Regions from separate parts of the Bradyrhizobium sp. B097 genome, predicted to be linked through region 1. Evidence: riboswitches for the same ligand, from Rfam matches in the RefSeq annotation. Region 1 holds a riboswitch; the other holds the start of a gene.
The links. A riboswitch is a leader RNA that binds a small molecule or an ion and turns the genes downstream of it on or off. The one in region 1 is predicted to bind ZMP and ZTP.
Positions count from the first base shown of each region.

Region 2: another riboswitch for ZMP and ZTP. It lies ahead of AAFG07_RS18770 (tetrahydrofolate dehydrogenase/cyclohydrolase catalytic domain-containing protein); the one in region 1 lies ahead of glyA (serine hydroxymethyltransferase).

Region 1 covers NZ_CP152412.1:1,779,378-1,788,293, forward strand. The annotation lists gene AAFG07_RS08200 (PQQ-binding-like beta-propeller repeat protein) at 1-1,635, shown strand, start outside; gene AAFG07_RS08205 (c-type cytochrome) at 1,725-2,291, shown strand; gene glyA (serine hydroxymethyltransferase) at 2,425-3,702, opposite strand; ZMP/ZTP riboswitch at 3,737-3,822, opposite strand; gene AAFG07_RS08215 (ankyrin repeat domain-containing protein) at 3,907-4,821, opposite strand; gene bla (class A beta-lactamase) at 4,973-5,890, opposite strand; gene AAFG07_RS08225 (LysR family transcriptional regulator) at 5,990-6,970, shown strand; gene AAFG07_RS08230 (dipeptide ABC transporter ATP-binding protein) at 7,144-8,112, opposite strand; gene AAFG07_RS08235 (ABC transporter ATP-binding protein) at 8,109-8,916, opposite strand, start outside.
Region 2 covers NZ_CP152412.1:4,007,766-4,016,681, forward strand. The annotation lists gene AAFG07_RS18730 (PAS domain S-box protein) at 1-1,557, shown strand, start outside; gene AAFG07_RS18735 (SMP-30/gluconolactonase/LRE family protein) at 1,818-2,903, shown strand; gene AAFG07_RS18740 (GrlR family regulatory protein) at 3,078-3,428, opposite strand; gene AAFG07_RS18745 (hypothetical protein) at 3,667-4,098, shown strand; gene AAFG07_RS18750 (VOC family protein) at 4,114-4,497, opposite strand; gene AAFG07_RS18755 (hypothetical protein) at 4,758-5,402, shown strand; gene AAFG07_RS18760 (hypothetical protein) at 5,724-6,242, shown strand; gene AAFG07_RS18765 (hypothetical protein) at 6,365-6,781, opposite strand; ZMP/ZTP riboswitch at 6,998-7,077, shown strand; gene AAFG07_RS18770 (tetrahydrofolate dehydrogenase/cyclohydrolase catalytic domain-containing protein) at 7,093-7,956, shown strand; gene AAFG07_RS18775 (MaoC/PaaZ C-terminal domain-containing protein) at 8,108-8,554, shown strand; gene AAFG07_RS18780 (zinc-ribbon domain containing protein) at 8,697-8,916, shown strand, end outside.

The DNA.
Region 1 (8,916 bases):
GAAGTCAAGCAGGAGAAGCAGTCGGTCTTGGGTAACGCCAATGTCCCTCCGGTGACCCAGGAGCAACTCAACGCCGCCGACAAGAACGTCAAGGACTTCCTGCTCACCAACGGAAATTACGCCCAGACGCGGTTTTATCCGGGTAAGCAGATCAGCCGGGACAATGTGAAGAACCTGCACGTCGCCTGGATTTTCCAGACCGACGTCAAGGAGTCGCTTGAGACATCGCCGATCGTCGTCGACGGCGTGATGTATGTCACGACGTCGTTCAGCCATGTCTATGCGCTCGACGCCAAGACCGGCCAGCAGCTCTGGCACTACGCCCACAAGATGGGGCCGATCACGGTCTATTGCTGCGGTCCTAACAATCGCGGCGTCCAGGTGCTCGGCGACCGGGTCTATCTGGCGACGCTGGATTCCAAGCTGATGGCGCTGAACGCCAAGACCGGCGAGGTGGTCTGGACCACCAACATCGCCGATCCCGAGCTCGGCTACAGCGAGACGATGGCGCCGACCGTGGTCAAGGACAAGGTGCTGATCGGCACCAATGGCGGCGAATACGGCATCCGCGGTTTCGTGCGCGCCTATGACGCCAAGACCGGCAAGCAGCTGTGGAATTTCAACACCATTCCGGAGAACTCCGTCGGCGTCTGGGCGACCAAGGACGCCACCGGCCGCGACATGCATCGCAATATCCAGGCCGAGAAGGACATGCTCGCCAAGATCGGCGATCCCTATGCCAAGCTCGGCGGTGGTGTGTGGCAGAACCCGTCGGTCGATCTGGCGACCAACCGGATCTACTTCGTCGTCGGCAATCCGTCGCCCGACCTCGACGGCTCGAACCGGCCCGGCGACAACCTCTACACCAACTCGCTGGTCGCGCTCGATCTCGATACCGGCAAGTATGTCTGCCACTTCCAGTACATCGCCCATGACGTCTGGGACCTCGACGCGGTCAGCCCGACGGTGCTGGTCAACGTCAAGGACAAGGACGGCAAGACGATTCCCGGCGTCATTCATGCCGGCAAGACCGGGCACATCTATGTGCACGATCGCAAGGACTGCAGCCTGATCCGCTTCTCCGAGGCGATGGTGCCGCAGGAGAACATGTGGGTGCTGCCGACCAAGGAAGGCGCGCGCATGCTGCCCGGCGCCAACGGCGGCGTCGAATGGTCGCCGATCGCGACCGATCCGGGACAGGAACTGGCCTATGCCATCAACCTGCACCAGCCGATGACCTACCACGTCGAAAGCTCGGCCTATCCGAACGGCAAGCTGTGGCTGGGTGGCGCCTTCAAGGTGATCCCGAGCGAGAAGCAGTCGGGCAACATCACCGCGGTGAACTACAACACCGGTAAGATCAAATGGCAGGTCAAGACGCCCGAGCCGATGATCGGCGGCATCCTCGCCACCGCCGGCGGCCTGGTGTTCACCGGCGAAGGCAACGGCAAGTTCGCGGCCTATAATTCGTCGAGCGGCAAGGAGCTGTGGAGCTTCCGCGCCGGCGCCGGCGTCAATGCGCCGCCGTCGAGCTACATGATCGGCGGCAAGCAATATGTCGTGGTCGGTGCCGGTGGCAACGTCCAGCTCGATTTCAAGCGCGGCAACAACATCATCGCCTTCACGCTCGACTGAGCCGAGGCGGGATGCATCATCGCGCGTGCAAGCATTGACGGCGAGGCGGGACCGGTTCGGTCCCGCCTCTGTTTTCTTCGGATGGACCAATGTTCGGTAAATTGATGATGTGCGGCGCCGCGCTGCTTTTGATGGTGGCGCAAGCGCGCGCGGAGACGATCGAGGAGAAGGCGCAGGTCTGCACCGGTTGCCACGGCGAGGACGGCAAGCCCGTCGACAAGACCATTCCGACGATCTGGGGCCAGCAGGCCGGCTATCTCTATATCCAGCTGCGCGATTTCAAGCGCGGCGATCGCAAGAGCGAGATCATGCAGCCGATCGCGACCCAATTCGAGCGCGACGACATGCTGGCGATCGCGGAATATTTCTCGCAGAAGCCATGGCCGAATCTCGGCCAGCCCAGCGCGCCCAAGGACGTCGCAGCGAAGGCGCTCAGCGCCAGCGCTTCGGTCGGTTGCCCGGCCTGCCACCTCGATCGGTTCCAGGGCGACGGCACGGTGCCGCGGCTCGCCGGGATGGGACGGGACTACCTCGCGAAAACCATCGCCGATTTCCGCACCCGCGCGCGCGGCAACAATCCCGGCATGTCGGACCTGATGCTGGCGACCTCGCCCGACGACCTCACCGCGCTGGTGGATTATCTGGCGGGGCTTTAGCGGCGGGCAAGCTCAGCCTCACGCGAGCGCAGGGCTATCGCATATGTGTTCTTGGCGGTCGAGGTCGGACGCCGGCGCCCGATCCCGTTCTGTGCGTCTGCGCGCCAAGTTGCGGTTGCTGGCGTAGAGCCGATCAGTTCGGTCGAGACCTGGACACCACGCCTGGAACAGGAAAGGCTCGGCACATCTCGATGCACTCCGACCTGAGACGCGCGAGGACCGCATCGTCTCCGTTCGCCTGCAGAGCCCCCGCAATGAACTCGGCGATGCGGCGCATTTCGGGGTCTCCCATGCCGCGCGTGGTCGCCGCCGGTGTCCCAAGGCGAATACCGCTTGGCCTGAGCGGCGGGCGCGGATCGTCTGGAATAACCTGCTTGTTTGTCGTGATGGCGATGGCATCGAGCACGTCCTCGGCTGCTCGCCCGTCCAATCCGACGGATGCGACCGTATCGACGACCATCATGTGATTATCCGTCCCGTCCGTGACCAGCTTCATCCTGCGTTCCATCAGCGCGCCGGCAAGAACCTTCGCGTTGCGCAGAACCTGTCGCGCGTAAACCTGGAAATCCGAGGTCGCCGCCTTCTTGAGCGTCACGGCAATCCCGGCCACGACGTTCATGTGAGGTCCGCCCTGCAAACCTGGAAAGACGGAAGCATCGATCCGACCGGCATTCTCCTTCCGGCATAGGATGATCCCGCCGCGGGGGCCGCGCAGTGTCTTGTGGGATGTCGTCGTCATGATGTCGAAGCCGGCATCAAGCGGATTGCGCATGACATTAGCGGCAACCAATCCGCCATAGTGGCTCACGTCAGCCATCGTGAGCGCGCCGACTTCGTCGGCGATACTCTTGAACGCCGCATAGTCCAGGTCGCGCGGATAGGAGCTGTAGCCGCACAACACCATCTTCGGACGTGCTTCACGCGCAATCGCGCGCAATTCATCGAAATCGATCGCGCCGTTTGACGGGGCCGTCTTGTAGCGAACGAAGTTGAACAAGCGCCCCATGTGGGACACTGGCGCGCCGTGGGTGAGATGACCGCCGTGGGACAGATCCATGGCGAGAATCGTGTCGCCAGGCTGCAATAGGCCGAGATAGACGGCCTGATTCATCGGTGATCCGGAAAGCGGCTGAACGTTGGCGTGCTCGGCACGAAAAAGCGAGCAGGCCCGCTGGCGTGCGAGGTTCTCGATGCTGTCGGTATACTGCTGGCCGCCGTAGTACCTGCGTCCCGGATATCCCTCGGAGTATTTATTGGTGAAGACCGATCCGAGCAGCTCAAGCACCTCCGGGTAGGTGTAATTCTCGGACGGAATCAGTTCGACGCCGTCCTGTTGACGACGCTCTTCCCCTATAAGGGCGGCAGCGATCTCTTGATCGTTGATGGACAGTTCGTTGCGAAATGACGGCATGCTCGGGCTCCTCAACACGCTGTTTTTCCAGCAGATTGGTTGCCCAGGCGATCGGCGTTGGAACCCTTCGCGCTTCCCCGTGGTCGATTCCACGTTAGCTCGCCAGTCGCGCGATAGGACGAATGAGCACGGAGACTCTTCGTAGAGAAAAATTTAGCCCACCTGCGGACCTTTCGCAACTCATGAGTCCATCGCGCGCATGCCTCAGCGCGGCGTCAGCTCCTCGCGCAGCGCCGACAGGATGGTGAGATCGGCGGCGTGCTTGCCGGCCTTGTCGGCCAGCGCCGCATCGGCGCCGTGGGCCAGCAACGCTTTCGCGATCGCCGGATGGTTGCCCTCGGCGGCGATCATCAGCGCCGTGCGTCCCCGCGCATCGCGATCGTCGACCCTGGCGCCTGCGTCCAGGAGATACGCGACGACCTCGAGCGCCTGTGCCTCCGGCACGGTCTCGTCCGGTCCAGCCGCCCACATCAGGAGCGTGAGATCGTTGGCGTAGCGCGCGTTGATGTCGATATCGAGCGCGAGCAACTGCTTGACGATGCCGATCTGGCCGCCGGCGGCCGCGTACACGATCGGTGGCTTGCCGGTGTCGTCAGCCTTGCGGCCGTCGGCGCCGTGCGCCAGCAGCATGCGCACCACCATGTCGCGGCCGGCATAGGCGGCGGCCGCGACTGGGGAAGCACCGCTGCGCCCAGTGAGATTGACGTCGGCGCCGCGGTCGATCAGCCGCTGCACGATCGCGACATGGCCGCGCTCGGCCGCAAGATACAGCGCGGTCGATCCCGCGAGGTTGCGGGCATCGACCGGCGCGCCACGGGCCAGCAGCAGGTCGATCATGTCGAGATGGCCGGAGCGGGCGGCGTGGCTCAGCGGCCTTGCACCGAGCCGGTCCCGCGCATCGACCGAGGCGCCGCCATCGAGCAGCGCGGTGGCGAGGTTGACGCAATCGGCATTGGCCGCCGCGAACAAGGTCAGCGAGATCTCGACTGCGCTGAGCTGCGCCTTGTCGGTTTCGTATTTGCGGATCAGCTCGCGGCACCGCGCCGGGTCGGCCGCCGCGAGGCTGGTGTGGGTACTGCCGGCAACCAACAGCGCGGCGAGGGCGATGCGGCGATACAAGACGTGTCCTCCGTATGGCTTGCTATCAGCATCGCCATTCGGATTGAGCGTCGCATGATCCTTGGTTGCTGCCAAGCTGCCCGTCGATTTTCAAGCCGCGCAGGGATGTCGCGCCGCGCAGCGCCGTTGCGCCGCGCGGCGTTGTGCGGCTCTAGCCGGTCTGTCCGGTGCTCGCATTGGCAACGGCGCGCGCGACATTGGCGATCACCTCGTTGCACTTCTCCATCGGAGCGCTTGCCCCGGTCAGGTAGACCGTCACCACGATCGGCTTGCGGCCGGGCGGCCAGAACACGCCAATATCGTTATAGGTGCCGCGCTCGCCGGTGCCGGTCTTGTCGCCAACCCGCCAGTCGCGCGGCACGCCGGCGCGCAGCCTCGTGTCGCCAGTCTTGTTGGCGACCATCCAGTCCACGAGTTTCTGGCGCGAGGCGGCCTGCAGGACATCGCCGATCACCACGCGCTGCAGATTCTTCAGCATCGCGACTGGGCTCGTCGTGTCGCGCGGATCACCCGGCACGGCTTCATTTAGCGCTACCTCCCAGCGATCGAGCCGGCTGACATTGTCGCCGATGGTGCGGAAGAAGCTGGTGAAGCCGGCAGGCCCGCCTATCTCGCGCAGCAGCAGGTTGGCAGCGGTATTGTCGCTGAGGGTAATGGCGGCCTCGCAGAGTTCGGACAGCGTCATGCTCGATCCGACGTGCTGCTTGGCCACCGGCGCATAGGCCAAGATATCCTTGGCCTCAACCTGCACGCGCTGGTCGAGGCTGGATTCGCCGCGGTCGACCCGGTGCAGCACCGCGGCCGAGGCCAGCGCCTTGAAGGTGCTGCACATCGGGAACCGCTCGTCACCGCGCTGGCTCGCGCGCAATCCGGTCTCCATGTCGAGCGCGGCGACGCCGAGCCGGCCGCTGGTCGCGAGCTCAATGCGCGCAAACTCCTCCTGCAGCCGCCGCGCCGGTTCGCCTGGTCCCGCCGCTGCGCTCTGTCCTGCCGCGGCGCTTGGCCGCGGCAAAGTGCAGGAAACCGCAAGGCCCAGCGCGCGCAATCCGAATGTCCGTCTCGTCAGCATCTCTCGTCCCCGTTGGCGGCGCGAAACTGCCCAACGGCGTGACGGCGCACAAACAATCATTTATACAACGAGGCATGAGGAAAACTTGGTCATGACGCCGTGCGCCGGCATCTCCCGCTGAACGCATTGCGCGCCTTCGAGGCCTCCGCGCGGCTATTGAGCTTCACCCGCGCGGGCCTGGAATTGCGCGTGACGCAAACCGCGATCAGCCATCAGGTCAAGCAGCTCGAGGATCTCTTGGGCGCGAGCCTGTTCCGCCGCCTGCCGCGCGGGCTGGTGCTCACCGACGAAGGGCTGGCGCTGCTGCCGGTGCTATCAGACGCGCTCGACCGGATCGGTGCCGCGATCGATCGCATCGAAGCCAAAGGCACGCGCGAGGTCGTCACCGTCGGCTGCGTCACGACGTTTGCGACCGGGTGGCTGCTGCAACGGGTCGATCGCTTCAAGCGCGCGCATCCCTATATCGACCTGCGTCTGCTCACCAACAACAACCGCGTCGACATTGCGGGCGACGGGCTCGATCTTGCGCTGCGCTTCGGCGACGGCTCCTGGCACGGCACCGAGGCGATCCATCTGTTGTCCGCGCCGCTCTCGCCGGTGTGCTGCGCCGACGTGGCGGGCCGGCTGCGCAAGCCGTCCGATCTCGCGCAGGAGTTCTTGCTGCGCTCCTACCGCGCCGAGGAATGGCCGCTGTGGTTTGCGGTGGCGGGCGCGCCCTGCCCCAAGATTCAGGGACCGATCTTCGACAGTTCGGTCGCGATGGCCGAGGCGGCTGCGCGCGGCGTCGGCGTCGGCCTCGTGCCGATCGCAATGTTCAACAACGAGTTGACCTCAGGCCGGCTGGTGCGGCCGTTCGCGGCCGAAGTGCCGGCGGGGTCCTATTGGCTGACCTGGCTGAAGTCGCGCGAGGTGACGCCCGGCATGCGCGCCTTCCGCGACTGGCTGCTCGACACGCTGCGGGCGGAGGTGAGTGAGGTGGAGGAGGTGAGGGATGCGCCACAGGTGCCTGCCGCACGGCCCAAGCCGAAAGCCAAAGCTAAAGCGCAGGTCAAGACAAAGGCCGTGAAGAAGCGGCGGTGAGCAAGGGCTTTTGCCCCGTCATCCTGAGGTGCGAGCCCTTGCGAGCCTCGAAGGATGCACGGCCACCAGTCGGGCCGTCGACCCTTCGAGGGCCGCTGAAGAAGCGGCCACCTCAGGGTGACGGTGAGGGAGCAGACGCGCGTCGGCAGTTCGGCAGTGCCTGCGTTTCAGCCCTACGCCAGATGGCACGCCACAGAATGCCCGTTGCTGCCTTCGCGCAGCTCCGGCGCGGTGTGGCGGCAGCGCTCTTCGGCGATTGGGCAGCGGGTGTGGAAGTGGCAGCCCTTGGGTGGATTCATCGGGCTCGGCACGTCGCCCTTGAGTCGGATGCGCAGCTTCTTCGCCTTGGGATCGGCCACCGGCACCGCCGAGAGCAGCGCCTTGGTGTAGGGATGCTGCGGATTGCGGTAGAGATCGCTGGCCTTGGCGAGCTCGACGATGCGGCCGAGATACATCACCGCGACGCGGTCGGAGATGTGCTCGACGACAGAGAGATCGTGGGCCACGAACAGATAGGTGAGGTTCAGCTCGGCCTGCAGATCCTCGAGCAGATTGATGACCTGGGCCTGGATCGAGACGTCGAGCGCCGACACCGGCTCGTCGCACACGATCAGCTTCGGCTCCAAGGTTAGCGCGCGGGCGATCGCGATGCGCTGGCGCTGGCCGCCGGAGAATTCATGCGGATAGCGCCGCATGTGCTCGGCCTTCAGCCCGACCTTGACCAGAAGGCGCGCGACGCGGTCCTCGCGCTCGCTGGCCGAGGTCACGAGGTTATGGATGATGAACGGCTCGGCGAGGATCGCGCCGACCGTCATGCGCGGATTGAGCGAGGCGAACGGGTCCTGGAAGACGAGCTGCATGTTGCGCCGCATGGCGCGCAGGTCGCCGCCGCCGAGCCCGATCACGTTCTGGCCGTCGAACACGACTTCGCCCGAGGTCGGCTCGATCAGCCGCAAGACGCAACGCCCGGTGGTCGACTTGCCGCAACCGGATTCGCCGACCAGCCCCAGCGTCTCGCCGCGGTTGACCGCAAACGACACGCCATCGACCGCATAGACCTGGCCGACCTCGCGCGAGAGGAGGCCGCCGAGCACCGGAAAGTGCTTCTTCAGATTGCTGACGCGCAGCAGCGGCTCGCTCATGACGCGTCTCCGAGGTGGCAGGCCATACGATGGCCGGGTGCGATCTCGCGCAGGCGCGGCTCCTGCTCGGTGCAGATGCTCATGGCGTGTTTGCAGCGGGAAGCAAACCGGCAGCCGGGCGGCGGGTTGATCAGGATCGGCACCGAGCCGCCGATCGCTTCCAGCCGGGTCTTGTGTTCGGCGTCGAGATCGATGCGCGGGATCGAGCGGATCAGGCCCTGGGTGTAGGGATGGCTCGGATTGCCGAACAATTCGTCGACCGGCGCCTCTTCCACCACCTTGCCGGCATACATCACGACGACGCGCTGCGCGGTCTCCGCGACCACGCCCATCGCGTGGGTGATCAGCATCACCGCCATGCCGAGGCGCTCCTTCATGTCCTGCAGCAGGTCGAGGATCTGCGCCTGGATGGTGACGTCGAGCGCGGTGGTCGGCTCATCCGCGATCACGAGCTTGGGCCGGCAGGCCAGCGCCATCGCGATCATCACGCGCTGCCGCATGCCGCCGGAGAACTGGTGCGGATAGTGATGCACGCGGCCCGCGGCGTTGGGGATCTGCACCAGCTGCAGCATCTCGATGGTGCGCTCGAGCGCCTGCTTCCTGGTCACCGCCTCGTGGCGGCGCAGGCTCTCGGCGATCTGCTCGCCGATCGTCAGCACCGGGTTGAGCGAGGTCATCGGCTCCTGAAAGATGAAGCCGATCTCCTTGGCCCTGATCTCGTCGAGCTGATGGCTGGTCAGCGGCGCCAGATCGCGGCCCTCGAACATGATCTCGCCTGCGACGATCTTGCCCGGCGGCATCGCG
Region 2 (8,916 bases), 2.2 Mb from region 1:
GCATCGGTCGACGGCATCTACGTCACGACGCCGGGCGGCGCGCTGCTCAACGCCAACCCGGCGCTGGCGCGGATGATGGGCTATGCCACGCCGCAGGACCTGATCAACGGCATCGGCGACATCGCCTCCACCGTCTATGTCGATCCGGCGGCGCGCCAGCAGTACCAGCAGCTGATGCTGCGCGACGGCACGGTGCGCGACTACGAGTATCAGGTGCGCTCGCGCGACGGCACCGCGCTTTGGCTGTCCGATTCCGCGACCGTCGTGCGCAACGACGAGGGCGAGGTGATCCGCTACGAGGGCACGGTGCGCGACATCACCGACCAGAAGCGCGCCGAGGATGCCATCGCCGAAGGCCGCCGGCTGTTGCAGATGGTGATCGACACGGTGCCCGCCGTCATCAACGTCAAGGAACGCAACCTGCGCTACGTGCTGATGAACCGCTACATGGCGGGCATCTTCGGCATCGAGCCGCAGGACGCGATCGGCCAGACCACCGCCGAGCTGATGGCGCGTTATGGCGCAGCCAAGACCGACGAGAACGACAAGCGCGTCCTGTCGGCGCGCCGCGAGCTTGGTTTCTATGAGGAAGAGTACAGGGACGCAGCCGGCAACATGCGGCAATGGCTCGTCAACAAGCTGCCGATCCTCGATGCCCAGGGCGACATCGAGAACATCGTCACGGTCGCGCTCGACATCGGCGAGCGCAAGCGCTCCGAACAGGAAATGCGCAAGGCAAGGGACTCCGCCGAGGCGGCGCTGCGCAATCTGCGGGAAACCCAGAATTCGCTGATCGAGGCCGAGAAGCTCGCCGCACTCGGCCGCCTGGTCGCCGGCGTCGCCCATGAGGTCAACAATCCCGTCGGCATCAGCCTCACGGTGGCCTCCGCACTGGAGCGCAAGACCGCGAACTTCGCGACCCAGATCGAGCGCGGCGACCTGCGCCGCTCGAGCCTCAACGACTTCCTGAACACCGCGCGGGATGCCTCCTCGCAGCTGGTCGCCAATCTGAACCGCGCCGCGGAGCTGATCCAGTCGTTCAAGCAGGTCGCCGCCGACCGCAATTATTCGGACCAGCGCACCTTCGATCTCGGCGATCTCACCGAGCAGGTGGTGATGAGTCTGCGGCCCGGCCTGCGCAAGCACAATCTGACGCTCAATGTCGATTGCGAGCCCAACCTGATCATGAATTCCTATCCCGGACCGTACGGCCAGGTGCTGACCAATCTGTTCCTCAACGCGGTCGCGCATGCGTTCCCGGACGGCAAAGCCGGCGAGGTCGAGATCCAGGTGCATGCCTCCGGCAACGACTATGTCGAGGTGATCTTCGCCGACAATGGCTGCGGCATGAGCCTCGACGTGCGCCGCCGCGCCTTCGATCCGTTCTTCACGACGCGGCGCGACCAGGGCGGCACCGGGCTCGGGCTGCACATCGTCTACAGCATCGTCACCAACCGCCTCGGCGGCCGGCTCTCGCTCGAGTCCGCGCCGGGCAACGGCACCCGCATCCAGATGATCCTGCCGCGCGTCGCGCCGCTGGAGCAGGCGGCGGAGTAGGTGAGCGATGAGTTGGTGGCGCCAGCTTAGCTCCGTCATCCTGAGGTGCGAGCGGAGCGAGCCTCGAAGGATGAACGGCCCCGCCGGTGGCCGTCGACCCTTCGAGACGCGCTACGCGCTCCTCAGGGTGACGGGTTGGATTATCCATATTCGATCGGCATCGATCGATGCCCGAACGGCATTGGACCGTCGGCGACAACGCTCCTACGGCTCGCTCAGCCGACCGGGGATCAACGGACGGTACGGGCAGGGAGGACAACATGATTTCACGGCGCAATCTGATGGCCGGCATCGGCGCGGGCATGGCGAGCGCAGCGGCCAGCCGCGCCATGGCGCAGTCGTTCCCGTTCAAGCCCAATCAGCGCTATCCGGATCCGGCCGTCGAAATCCTCGATCCAGCTTTTGCCAAGTACCGGCTCTACAGCTCTACGCTGGAGCAGGTTGCGACCGGCATGCGCTGGGCGGAAGGGCCGGTATACTTCCCCGAAGGCGGCTATCTGCTGTTCAGCGATATCCCCAACAACCGCATCATGAAGTACAGCGAGAAGGACGGCAGCCTCAGCGTCTTCCGCAGTCCCGCCAATTTCGCCAACGGCAACACCCGCGACCGCCAGGGCCGGCTCGTCACCTGCGAGCACTCGGTGACGCGGCGGATCACGCGCACCGAGAAGAACGGCAAGATCACCGTGCTGGCCGACGGTTTCGAAGGCAAGCGCCTCAATGCGCCGAACGACATCGTGGTCAAGTCCGACGACACGATCTGGTTCACCGATCCGGTGTTCGGTATCGCCGGCGAGTGGGAGGGCTTCAAGGCCAAGCGCGAGCAGGACAACACCAACGTGTTCCGGATCGGCACCGACGGGAAGCTGACCGCCGTCATCACCGATCTGGTCAATCCCAACGGGCTTGCCTTCTCGCCGGACGAGAAGAAGCTCTACGTCGTCGAGTGGAAAGGCACGCCGAACCGCAGCATCTGGAGCTACGACGTCAATGCCGATGGCACGGTCGGCAACAAGACCAAGCTGATCGACGCCGCCGACCAGGGATCGCTCGACGGCTTCCGCGTCGACCGCGACGGCAATCTGTGGTGCGGCTGGGGCAGCAACGGCGCGCTGCAATCGGAGCCTGTCGAGACGGGCGGCCGCAAGGTCTACCAGCTCAAGGGCAGGCCCGAGGATCTCGACGGCGTCATGGTGTTCAGCCCGCAGGGCAAGCCGCTCGGCTTCATCCGCCTGCCGGAGCGCTGCGAGAACCTGACCTTCGGCGGGCCCAAGAACAACCGCCTCTACATGGCGTCATGCCATTCGATCTACGCGCTCTATGTCGAGGCGCACGGCGCGACGTGAGACGTCGCGACGGAGAAGACGCGTGAGCGCGCACCATCGCTGTTCACCGTCATCCTGAGGAGCGCGCTCTTGCGCGCGTCTCGAAGGATGCACGGCCCGGCTGTTGGCCGTGCATCCTTCGAGGCTCGCTGCGCTCGCACCTCAGGATGACGGGTCAGATGCCGGTGCGATGACCTAATTGATATCCGCGAGCTTGTGCAGCGTGGCGCCGAAGATCAGGCTCGCCTTGCCGACCAGCGCGGTGCCACTCATGGTGCCGCGGGTGTCGGTGAAGGTGCCGGAGACGCCGATGCCGACCGGCGCGGGCCCGCCGAACAATGGGTTGTCGGTCTCGCGCGGCGTGGTGTGGCGTTGCACGAGGACCTCGCCCTTGAACGCGTCACCCTTCACCGTGTAGCTGCCGGTGTAATAGAGATAGGCATCGCCGCCGAGAATCTGCCCGTCGCGGAAAAGAATCACTCCGCTGCCCTTGCCGACGCGTCCGTCCAGCAGGGTGACGTGGATTGAGTACAGCCCGTTCTTCATAACGTCCCATGTACCGGCTGCCGCGCCCGCAGCAATCCGGATTGGTTTTTTATGCCAAAGCGAGCAACCTCGTGCAATGCGGCAGGTTGATTCCGGGGGTATCCGGACTGACCGTGAACCCTCGGTTCCTGCCAGGCGGTGTGACGGCGCGATGACAGCGGACCGTGCGCGCGAATCGAACTGGCCCGCGAAATGCATAGCTCTGGTTGCACTGGCCGGTGAGTGCTGGAGCGAACACATGTCAGACTGGATTGATTCGGGCGGCCGATTGGCGCGCCTTCGCATTGCCAATGGAACTTGGGCCCGTCGTGCGGGCCGTGTGATGGTGTCTCTCGGGCTGATGATGCTGGTGTTGGCCGCGGCCGTACAAATCGCGCGGGCGCGCGATCCCGACGGACGCTACGCCAATTCGCCGCTCAAGGAATGGTTCGACGGTCTGCGCAGCGGCAAGGGACCGTGCTGCTCGGATGCCGACGGCAGCGCGGTCAGCGACGTCGATTGGGAATCGAAGGACGGGCATTACCGCGTGCGTCTCGACGGAGCCTGGGTCGACGTCCCCGACGAGGCTGTGGTCACCGAGCCCAACCGGGTCGGCCGCGCCATGGTCTGGCCGATCAAGAGCTACATGGGCGTGACGATCCGTTGCTTCATGCCTGGCAGCATGACGTAGCGGACCGGTCTTCGCTCATACGTATTTCTGGTCGCGCTCGAGCAGTTCGATCGAGATGCCCTGCGGCCCGCGGATGAAGCAGATCCGCACGCCGGGGCGGATCGTGGTCGGCTCCTTGGTGAACTCGACGCCCTTGGCCTTGATCTCGGCCGCGACCGCGTCGATGTCCTTCACGGCCAGGCCGAAATGATCGAGCCCCTGATACGGCGCCACCGGCGGGGCGTTGACGCCGTCGCCTTGCGTCACCTCCGCGATGAACACCTTGGCGCCGCCGAGCTGGACGTCGATGCGGCCGGGGCCGCGGATGATCTCGCCGCCGAGAATGTCGCGCAGCCAGGTCGCGGTGGCCTCGGGATCAAGACTGCGCAGATGGACGTGGTCCCAGGTGACGACAGGCATTGCGATCTCCATGTTGTTCTCGCGCGCTTGAGGGTGCGGCACTCGCTCTCGGGCGGCGCAAATCTAACGAGCGGTCTGTTGGGATACCATCCCTCCGTGATGCCAGCCGCAAGATTGTCGTCCCGGAATGAAACCATTCCGGCCGTCGGTGATTGTTCTCGCGTGGCCGCTCGACCTGCGGCCGTCCCGGATGCCGCATGCTGCGATGCCTGCGGCTTCCGTGCTGGGTGGCGGCTTGATCGGGCGTCGAGGGTGAGGGCATGACGATGCGGATCGGCTTGGCGTCGTTTCGAAGGTTTACCGCCGGGCGTCTCGGTGAGGGCGGCCTTTACGTCAGCCTGCTGCTGTCGATCATCGCCGTCGCCGGAATTGCGGCGTGGTTCATGCTTCCCGAGCCGAGCGATGCCGGAGACCAGGATGTCTGGCCGGTGTCTTCCGCCGTCATCCGCACCGTGCAGGATGCATCGACCGGGGCGCAGCCGGGCCAGATCGCAAATCAAGCCGCAAAGGATGTGCCAGCCGCACCGGCAAGTGAACCGGCCACCGTCGGCGTGGCGACCGCCGCGCAGCCCGCCGAGGCGGCCAGAGCGTCCGAGCCGGGCACCGGACGATCGCCGCTGGACCGGCTGCGGATCGCCTCGCAATCCTGGCGGCGCGGCGGGCTGGGTTCGAAGGTGCTGGTCACCCTGACGCTGCGCAACGCCAATGATTTCGCGGTGAAGGATATCGAGATCGCTTGCGCCTTCATCCGCGGCGACGGCAGCCCCGTGACCGAACGCAAGCGGCTGATTCCAGACACCATCGCCATGAAGAGCCGCAAGACCTACCCGCCGATGCTGATCGGGTTCGTAAATGTTAACGCAAACAAGGCGAGATGCACGGTCGTGACCGCCAGCCGCGCCTAGAGCACTTTCGGTTCTGATTTAATCAGAACCGAAGCTCTAGCTTCTTGTTTTGACGCGTTTTCTTCACGCGAACCGGTACCCACTTCGCTCGAAAACGCTCCAAACCCTGCATCCCGAAAAAGTGACCGGGAATTGACTTGCCGGGTGAACCGTAACGGCCAGGCAGGAACTAACTAATAAGCCGACCGTTAGAGAACGACCCGGAAGCGCAGGATGGCGTCTGTCCGGGTGATCATGCGCAGACGATGAATTCGTTGCGCGATGACAAGATGTCGTCGCGTCGAGTTGAACCGCGCCCGTAGCGCGGGGGGAGCTACCAAAATGCCTGTGGCGCGTTATTTCCTGTTCGTTGGTGGCGTGCTGCTCGCGCTGCTCTTTGTCGTCAATGCCATCGTACCGCAGGAGGCCGTGGTCGCCAGCCAGGGCCTGTCGTCGCCCGGCGTCGACAGCAAGACCATGGTACGCATCAAGTCGACCCAGAAACTGCCGGAGCGGGTGGTGTACGACACCAACCTGCCGACCATCGTTCCGTCGCAGGTGAACGCGGTCGCCGCAGCGACCCCGGCGGCTGCCAGCGATGCGTCGGCGCAGGCCCGCGTGCGTGACACGTTCGCCCAGTTCATTCCGCCTGAGAAGGCTGACGCGCGCAAGGGGCCGGTCGTGGCCGAGGCGAAGCCGGCCGAGCAGCCGGTGCAGGCGCCGAAGAAGCGCAAGATTGCGCGCAGCCATGTCCATTCCCAGCAGCCGATGCGGCTGGCCCAGCCCGGCATGTATCAGCCGTACCGTGTCGCGCAGCAGCAGCCGCGCATGGGCTTCTTCGGCGGCTTCGGTACCTGGTAGACCAGGACACGCCGCAATCGCAATCGATACGCCGCCGCAAACACTTGCGGCGGCATTTTCATGTCCGCGAGATCAGGCGAGCAACCGGTTGCGGGAAAGCGTCCCCGGTTGGCCGGAAACGGTTAGCGCGGCAGGCGCGGAATCTTGTCGGCGAAGCCGTTGTAGCAGGTCAGCCGCTCGTCCTCTTCCTTGACGAACCGGCACTCGGCGACGCCCTTGGCAGGGGCGGCCTTCGGCTTGGGCTGCGGCTTGAAGATCTCGTCGTAGCACATCAGCCGCTCCTTGGTGGCGTCGTCGATGTCCTGGCAGGCCTGGAGCTTCTGCGCCACCGACTGAGGCTTGCCGGGTGCTGCGGCCTTCTCGCCCTTCTTGGCCGCCGATTTCTTGCCGACCTGGACCAGCGGCTTGTCGCCGACCATCGGTTGTGGGGCCGCTGCCGGCTTGTCGGCGGCGGGGGGTGGTGTGGTGGCTGGAGCGGTGCCTTGGGCAAGCGCGGCAGCCGGGCAGAGGAGCGCCAGCGCGAGGATGATATGTCTCATGGTGAAAATGTCCGAAGTGGCGTGATGACCGGAAGGATGGCGCCGGGGATCGGAAAAGCCCGGCAAGCGCCGAGGCTTATCGCAAGTTCTGCCCGAATCCTACCCCCGGCGGGGGCCCGCCCGGCACCGATCCACCGGCAAAAACAGGGGCAATTCCTCGCCGGTTCGCCGCAAGGGAGCGTGATTTGCGTTTGCCGGGCCGGGCGGCTATGACGGCGCCATCTGCGCGACTGGCGCTTGGATGGACCACCATCGGGGAGCGCAGAGACTGAACGCCGCGCGCCTGGGCACCGCTTCGAAACGGAGGTGCCATGACGGCGAACATTCTTGATGGGCATGCACATGCCCAAATTGTCATCGACAAGCTTGCGAGCGAACTGGACCGGCTGCCCCGCGCGCCCGGGCTCACGGTCGTGCTGGTTGGCTATGACCCGGCGAGCCAGATCTACGTACAGAGCAAGGTCAGGATGGCCGAGCAGCTTGGTCTGCGCGGCGAGGTCGAACGCCTGCCGGATGACGCCAGCGAGGCCGATCTGCTCGCCAGGATCGACGCGCTCAACGCACGCGACGATATCGACGGCATCCTGATCCAGCTGCCGCTGCCGGCGCATATCGACGCCTTGCGCGTGATGGCGGCAGTCGATCCCGCGAAGGATGTCGACGGCCTGCATGCGTTGAACGCAGGCCGGCTGTTTCACGGCGACGATGCCTTGGTGCCGTGCACGCCGCTCGGCTGTCTCCGGCTGATCAAGTCGATCCGGCCTGACCTCACCGGCGCTCATGCCGTGGTAATCGGCAGTTCCAACATCGTTGGCAAGCCGATGGCCGCGCTGTTGCTGCAGGAGCAGGCGACCGTGACGCAGACCCACATCCACACCCGCGGCATCAGCAAGATCTGCCGCCAGGCCGATATCCTGGTCAGCGCGGTGGGGAAGGCTGGGCTCGTGCGCGGCGACTGGATCAAGCCGCAGGCCATCGTGATCGACGTCGGCACCACGCGGGTCGAGAAGCCGGACGGCGGCTACGCGGTGTGCGGCGACGTCTTCTTCGACGAAGCGGTGCAGGTCGCCGGCGCGATCACGCCGGTGCCGCGCGGCGTCGGCCCGATGACGATCGCCTGCCTGATGGAGAACACCGTGAAGGCCGCAAAGGCGAGGGCAGCGCGGCTGCAATAGCCGCGGGGAGCCTGCAGCGAGACGCGAGCGGCCGGCGCCGCGCGCGTCTCGTCTTTGCGCACGAAGTCCGGCGCGCGAAGGACATGACGCCGGAGGTCATGGAAAGCCTGCAGCATTGGTCTATCGTCGCGCGACAGAACGGAGGCGCGCGATGCTGTATGCGGAAGATCCCACCGAGGGCCAGACATTCCAGCTTGGTACCTACACGATCGGCGAAGCCGAGATCCTTGAGTTCGCCGGCAAATATGATCCGGTGCCGATCCATACCGATCCTGTTGCAGCTGCGGCGGGCCCGTTCGGCGGCCTGATCGCAAGCGGCTTCAACACCATTGCGATCTATCAGCGGCTCGTCGTGGAGGCGATCTGGACCAAGGTGGCGGGCATCGTCGGGCGGAGCTTCGAGATCCGCTTGCCGAGCCCGGTTCGCCCGGGCGCCACGCTCACCGGCCAATCCCGGATCCAGAAAATCACCATCAGGCCGGAGCGGCGCGACGCCGTCGTGATCTTCAAGACGGAGCTTGTCAACGACGAGCAGCGTCCGGTTCTTGTCCTGGTGCTCGATGCGCTGATCCGCATGCGGCCGGCGGAGCAGACGTAACCCAGCCCGGATCAATCTGGCCGCCCGGCACTGCTGCGGCTACCATGGCAAGCCTGCGCCGGACTGCAGCCTATCAGTGGCGTCGCCCTGATATGGCCGGGCGGCAAATTCGTCGATGCGGTGCAAGCCGGATGGTATGGGCGTGAAGCGCAGCAAGCAGACGCGGGGCGAGATCGAAGCCAAACAGCGCAAAGCTGAGGAATGGCGTCGCACGCTGGCACAACGCGCCGCCGAACGGCAGCGCTTGCGCGACTACAAGATCGCGCTGGCGCGCGACGAGGTTCCGGTGGTCACGAGCCAGCTCGCGCCGACGAACAGCTATTCGACTCCTGATTTCGTCGAACGCGGAACCTATCGGCCCG